Regions from separate parts of the Comamonas sp. MYb396 genome, predicted to be linked through region 1. Evidence: predicted binding sites of a transcription regulator. Region 1 holds the regulator's gene; the other holds the start of a gene.

Region 1 (3,490 bases):
CTATGGCATGAGCGAGACCATCATGCTGGTCTCCAACCCCTACCAGGCCGATGCCCGCCATGGCGGCCAGGATGAGCGCCGGGGCGGCACGGTGGGCTTTCCGCTGCCGGGTGTGGGCGTGCGGGCGCAGGGCGATGACGGCCAGGCGCTGGGCGCCGATGAGATCGGCCATATCCAGGTGCAAGGCCCCAATGTGTTCAGCGGCTACTGGCGCATGCCCGAGAAGACCGCGCAGGAGTTCACGGCCGACGGCTGGTTCAAGACCGGCGACGTGGGCAAGATCGATGCGCGCGGCTATGTGACCATCGTCGGCCGCAGCAAGGACCTGATCATCTCCGGCGGCTACAACGTCTACCCGGCCGAGATCGAGGGCTTCATCAACGAACTGCCGGGCGTCGCGGAAAGCGCGCTGGTCGGCGTGCCGCACCCCGATTTTGGCGAAGTGGGCGTGGCCGTGGTCATTGCCAAGGCGGGCCAGCAGCTCGATGCCGAGGGCATCATTGCGACTTTGAAAAAGCAGCTGGCCAACTTCAAGATTCCCAAGCGCTGCTTTGTCGTGGGCGAGCTGCCACGCAACACCATGGGCAAGGTGCAAAAGAACCTGCTGCGCGACCAGTACCAGGGCCTGTTCAAGGGCTGATGCGCCCATGAAGGCGGCCTGCGCCGCCATGACAAAACCCTCGCGCTGTGGCAGCCAAGAAGCTGCCACAGGCGAGGGTTTGCTATTGGGCGGATGCGCTTAGGTGGCGATCAGCGCAGCACCAGCACCGGTATCGTCGCATGGGTCAGCACATGCTGGGTTTCGCTGCCCAGCAGCAGGCGCTTCAAGCCCCGGTAGCCGTGCGATGCCATGACGATCAGGTCGCAGTTTTCCTTTTTCGCCGTCTCCAGCAGCGCCTCGGCAATCATGTCGGACTTGATCACCAGGGTCTTGATGGGCACGCCGGTGGCAGCGCCTTCGGCCACCACCTTGTCGACAATGCCCTGGGCGGCGCGTTCCCAGCCGTCCTCGATGCGCGCAATGTCATCGGGGTTTTGCATGGTGCTGCCCTCGAAGTAGCTGCGCGGGTAGTTGGGCGAGATGTTGACGGCGGTGACCGTGGCGTGGCTCAGCTTGGCCAGCGCGAGGGCGTGGCGCACGGCCTTCTCGGACAGCTCAGAGCCATCGGTGGCAAGCAGGATATGTTGGTACATGGCAGGCTCCTTTCAGGTCAGACGTAGGGCAGGGCGACCAGGGGCCAGCCTTGCCGTGGATTCAACACAGAGCATCGCCGCTTGCGGCTTGAGCGGATGTCGGATCAGACCGCGTTTGTATCCGCTGACGCGGCGACTTGGAATAGCTGCTTAGCTTAGGCCGAGCAGGCCTGGGTGTTGATCAGGCCCTGGAGCTTGTCGGTGTCCAGAATGCGCACATGGCGCTGCTTGACCTCGATGATGTTCTCCTCGGCAAACTTGGAGAAGGTGCGGCTGACGGTCTCGAGCTTGAGGCCCAGGTAGCTGCCGATTTCCTCGCGTGTCATGCGCAGGATCAGCTCATGCTGCGAAAAGCCCCGGGCATGCAGGCGCTGCACCAGGTTCAGCAAGAAGGCGGCCAGGCGCTCTTCGGCGCGCATGCTGCCCAGCAGCAGCATGACGCCATGCTCGCGCACGATCTCGCGGCTCATGACCTTGTGCACATGGTGCTGCAAGGCGGTCACTTCGCGCGACAGGTCTTCGAGCGAGGAGTAGGGCATCACGCAGACTTCGGCGTCTTCCAGCGCAATCGCGTCGCAGGAATGGCGGTCGTTGACGATGCCGTCAAGCCCGATGATCTCGCCGGCCATCTGAAAGCCGGTGACCTGGTCGCGTCCGTCTTCGGTGGCGATGCTGGTCTTGAAAAAGCCGGTGCGAATCGCATAGAGGGAGGTGAAGGTCTCACCGTTGCGGAACAGCGCGCTGCCGCGTTTGATCTTGCGCCGGGTGGCGACGATCTCGTCGATGCGCTCCATTTGTTCGGCCGACAGTCCCACGGGCATGCACAGCTCGCGCAAATTGCAGTTGGAGCACACCACTTTGATGGAGTTGGATGTCATGTATCAATACCCGTGAACAAATATTCATGTAGGAACGGCGTTCCTCGTATGCGCCTATTGTGCGTGCAGGCGCCAAATGGGTTCTTGATGTACATCAAGGACGCGTGGCAGAGCTTGGGGCACATTGGGGGTCCGCTAGGAAGAAGCCACATGATTTCCCTGACCCCCGACCTGCTGCGCCGTTTTGATGTTCCCGGCCCCCGTTACACCTCGTATCCTACCGCAGACCGATTTGTTGAAGCCTTTGCTGCGAATGAGTACAAGCAGGCGCTGGCGCAACGCGGCACCGGCCTGGCTGGCAGGCTCGCTCCGCTGTCCTTGTATGTGCATGTGCCGTTCTGCGCCTCGCTGTGCTACTACTGTGCCTGCAACAAGATCATCACCAAGCATGCCGAGCGGGCCGACGAGTACCTGGACTACCTCGAGCGCGAGCTGGACCTGCAGCTGGCCCATGTCAGCGCCCGTCCCACCATCAGCCAGCTGCACCTGGGCGGCGGCTCGCCCACGTTCTTGACCGATGCCGGCCTCAGCCGCCTGATGGACATGGTCAAGCAGCGTTTTCATCTGCAGCCCGGTGGCGAGTACTCGATCGAGGTGGACCCGCGCACCGTGAGCCGCGAGCGCCTGCAGCATCTCTACCAGCTGGGCTTTAACCGGCTGAGCTTTGGCGTGCAGGATTTTGACCCGCTGGTGCAAAAGGCCGTGCACCGCGAGCAGCCCGCCGACCAGGTGTTTGCCTTGGTCGAGCAGGCGCGTGAGATCGGCTTTGAATCTATCAATATCGATCTGATCTATGGTCTACCCCAGCAAAGCCCGGCCAGCTTTGTGCGCACGATGGAGCAGGTCAATGCGCTGCGGCCCGACCGCATTGCGCTCTACGCCTATGCGCACCTGCCCGAGCGCTTCAAGCCCCAGCGCCGCATCCAGGCGCAGGACCTGCCCAGCCCGGCCGACAAGCTGGCCATGCTGGCCCAGGCCCTGGCCGCGCTGGAAGGCGCCGGTTATGTGTATGTGGGCATGGACCATTTCGCCTTGCCCGACGATGCCTTGGCGGTGGCCAAGCGCCAAGGGCGCCTGCACCGCAACTTTCAGGGCTACAGCACCCAGCCCGATTGCGATCTGCTGGCGCTGGGCGTGTCGGCCATCGGCCGCATTGGCGCGACCTACAGCCAGAATGCCAAGACCCTGGAGGAGTACTACGACCTGATCGACCAGGGTCAGATCCCCGTGGTGCGGGGCCTGGCATTGACGCGCGATGACCTGCTGCGCCGCGCGGTGATCATGGGCCTGATGTGCCAGGGGAGCCTGGCGATTGAATCGCTGGAGCAGGCCTGGCTGATTGATTTTGCGCAGTACTTTGCCGCCGAGCTGGCCCAGCTGCGCGAGCTGCAGGAGCAAGGCCTGGTGCAGCTGAGCGA
Region 2 (3,490 bases), on a different contig from region 1:
TGGCAGGCGCGCCACCCCGGCCGGATGACCCTGGTCACGCAGAACGTCGATGGCCTGCACCAGCGTGCGGGCAGTGCGCCAGTGCTGTGCCTGCATGGCAATCTGATGGACAACCGCTGGCTGCTGCCGCCCAAGCCCTGTTGCGATGCCCGCTTTACCGAAGGCGATGCGCCGCCGCAGTGCCCTGGTTGCGGCAACTACCTGCGCCCTGGCGTGGTCTGGTTTGGGGAGGCGCTGCCACTGGCCGAGCTGCAGCAGGCCCAGGATGCGGCCAAGGGCTGTGACCTGGTGCTGGTGATTGGCACCTCCGGCCATGTCTACCCAGCGGCGGGCCTGGCCCATATTGCGGCCCGGGGTGGCGCCCATGTGGTGGTCATCAACCCCGAACCGACTGAACTGGACACTGTGGCTGACCAGTGCTGGCGCCTGCCTTCGGCGCAGATTTTGCCGGTTTTGCTGGCCTAGGCTATCTGGCCTATGGGCTTCAAGCCTCGGCGCTGGCGGCGTTGAGCGTGGCCATCGCATCGGCATCCAGCTGCAACTGGCTGGCGCGGATCAACGACTGCAGCTGCTCCAGGTTGCTGGCGCTGGCGATCGGCGAGGCAATGGCCGGCTGGCGCATCACCCAGGCGACGGCCACTTCGCCCATCGGTGCATCGATACGGGCGCTGACCTGTTCCAGCGCAGCCAGAATGCGCATGCCCCGGTCATTGAGGTAGAGCTGGGTGGTCTTGGCGCCGCGCGGGCTTTTGCTGGCGTCCTCGGCCTTGCGGTACTTGCCGGTCAAAAAGCCGGCAGCCAGGCTGTAGAAATTGATGACGCCCACGCCCTGCGCAACGCACAGCGGCTGCAGCTCTTGCTCGAACACGGCACGGTCGTAGAGGTTGAAAAGCGGCTGCAGGCTCTCATAGCGCGCCAGGCCATGCTGCTCGCTGGTCTGCAGCGCCTGGGCCAAACGCGCTGCGCTGTAGTTGCTGGCGCCCACGGCGCGCAGCTTGCCCTCGGCAATCAGCTCGCCAAAGGTGCCCATCACATCGGCCAGCGGTACCTGCGCGTCGTCGTCATGCGATTGGTAGAGATCGATGTAATCGGTCTGCAGGCGCTGCAAGGAGGCATCGACCGCCTGGCGGATGTACTCCGGGCGCAGGCCGACCTTGCCATCGCCCATGTCCTTGCCGACCTTGGTGGCCAACACCACCTGCGCGCGCTTGCCCGAGCTGCGCAGCCATTTGCCGATCACGCGCTCCGATTCACCGCCGCTGTGGCCAGGCGCCCAGCGCGAGTACACGTCAGCGGTATCGACAAAGTTCATGCCGGCATCCAGCCAGGCATCGAGTAGGCGAAAGCTGGTGGCCTCGTCAGCCGTCCAGCCAAACACATTGCCGCCCAGGCACAGCGGCGAGACTTGCAGGGGGGATCGGCCCAGGGAACGCAGGGATGTTGTCATAGCGAATACGCGCGTCAGTGCCCAGCAGGGCGGAGCAAACATTATGCGGCGCGGGCTGGCGCAGTGCTATGGTTGATGCAGCGCAAACCGCTCGCAATTGCCGCATAGGTGGCAGTGCTGCTGGGCCTGCCAGGTTTGCCGGGCCCTGCGTTTTAGAGTAAGTTATGCATGCAACAACAAAAAGGAGTGACACTATGTTCAAACATATTCTGGTGCCGGTCGATGGGTCTGCCACCTCCATGCTCGCCGTCAACAAAGCCGCCGGTCTTGCCAAGGCCTTTGGCAGCCAGGTCACTGCGGTGTATGTGATCGATCCCTATCCCTTCACCGGCGTGGGCGCCGATTTTGCCTATGGCCAGGCGCAGTACCTGTCTGCCGCCACTGCCGATGCGCACACTGCCTTGGATGCTGTCAAAACTGCGATGGAGCAGGCGGGCATCCCCGTCGATACCGTCATGGGCGAGGGCCACTCCGTGCACGACGGCGTGATGGAAGCCGTCAAAACCACGGGGGCCGACCTGATCGTCATGGGATCGCATGGCCGCAAGGGCCTGGAAAAGCTGGTGCTGGGCAGCGTGACCCAGCGCGTGCTGAGCGACAGTCTGATCCCTGTGTTGGTGGTGCGCCAGTAACCTCTGCGGCGGCACCCGGCTTGCTGCCGTTTTCATTGATTGGATGGCTACCGGGCAGCGCTGCGGCGCTGCCCAAAGTTGTGTAGCACGCAATGCTTTTGTGACCGCCGTAAGCTCGCCCGCTTGACGGAGTTTTACATGCAGTCCTTTCCTCCTCCTTATTGTGATGCCGACCAGGTGGACGGCACCTTGCGCGCCTATGGCTATGCGGTGCTCAGCCCTGCGGCCGTGGCGCAGTGGGCAGCCTGCCCACCCGATGCGCTGGCAGCACTCAGCAGCCACTGGGAGGCCATGCCCCATGATGCCTACCTGAAAGACGGTGGCCGCTACCGCAAGCGCCGCCATTCCTGCTATGTGGTGCAGCACGACCAGGTGCAGGCGGTGACGCACCGCGCCCACTGGCAGCCGGTGGAATACAACGCCTTGCATGGCGGCATGCAGCGCTGGTTTGAGCCCGTCGCAGCCAGCACCCAGGCGCTGCCCGCCTGGCGCCAGATCATGCGGGCGCTGGGGCATACCGCGCAGGCGCTGTTTCCCAGCACTGGGCAGGCACCCTGGTACACCGAGGCCCACCAGTTCCGCATCGACACCGCCGAAGGCATTGGCAGGCCCACCCCCGAAGGCGCGCACCGCGATGGCGTGGACCTGGTGGCCGTGTTTCTCGTGGCACGCGAAGGCATCAAGGGCGGGGAGACCCGGGTGTTTGATGCCCAGGGCCCGCAAGGCCTGCGCTTTACCTTGACCGAGCCCTGGTCGCTGATGCTGCTCGACGATGCCCGCATGATTCATGAGAGCACACCGATCCAACCAGTGGGTGAGGAACCGGGCCACCGCGATACGCTGGTGGTGACCCTGCGCCGCGAGGCTTTCCAGGGAGACGGCGCCTGAAGGCTGGCATCGCCATTAGCCATTCGGGCCTTTGGCCTGGCCACAAAAAAGGGCACCTGCGAGGTGCCCTTGTCGTATCCCAGCCCTGGGGCTTACTGGATGGTCGCGCCCGAGGCCTCAACAATGGCCTTGGCGTCCTGGAAGTCCTTGTGGAAGAACTTGTCAAAGTCCGATACGGACATGGCCTGGGGCTCTGCGCCTTGGGCCAGGATGGAATCCTGCACTTCCTTTTGGCCCAGCAGTTTGTTGACCTCGGTGTTGAGCTTGCTGACGATGGGCGCGGGCAGGTTCTTGGGGCCAAACAGGCCGTACCAGGTGCTCACATCAAAGCCCTTCATGCCCAGTTCCGCAACGGTAGGCACATCGGGCAGCGAGCTGCTGCGCTTAGCCGAGGTAACAGCCAGCGGACGCAGCTTGCCAGCCTTGATCTGGCCAATGGCCGAGGGCACGGACGACACCAGCAGATCGACATTGCCGGACAGGGTGTCGAGTAGGGCGGGGTTGGAGCCCTTGTACGGCACGT

The links. The regulator FNR, encoded in region 1, switches genes on or off when oxygen is low (the NO sensors DNR and NnrR bind a similar motif). The targets are predictions, from matches to a motif close to TTGATNNNNATCAA.
Region 2: WH265_RS11900 (universal stress protein) is a predicted target of FNR. The motif match lies at 1,520-1,533, and genes of this name have one in related genera.

Annotation. Positions count from the first base shown of each region.
Region 1 is NZ_JBBGYU010000005.1:173,761-177,250, forward strand. It holds gene WH265_RS13375 (malonate--CoA ligase) at 1-640, shown strand, start outside; gene WH265_RS13380 (universal stress protein) at 751-1,194, opposite strand; gene fnr (fumarate/nitrate reduction transcriptional regulator Fnr) at 1,350-2,072, opposite strand; gene hemN (oxygen-independent coproporphyrinogen III oxidase) at 2,223-3,490, shown strand, end outside.
Region 2 is NZ_JBBGYU010000004.1:358,564-362,053, forward strand. It holds gene WH265_RS11890 (SIR2 family NAD-dependent protein deacylase) at 1-465, shown strand, start outside; gene WH265_RS11895 (aldo/keto reductase) at 485-1,447, opposite strand; gene WH265_RS11900 (universal stress protein) at 1,642-2,079, shown strand; gene WH265_RS11905 (2OG-Fe dioxygenase family protein) at 2,218-2,967, shown strand; gene WH265_RS11910 (Bug family tripartite tricarboxylate transporter substrate binding protein) at 3,060-3,490, opposite strand, start outside.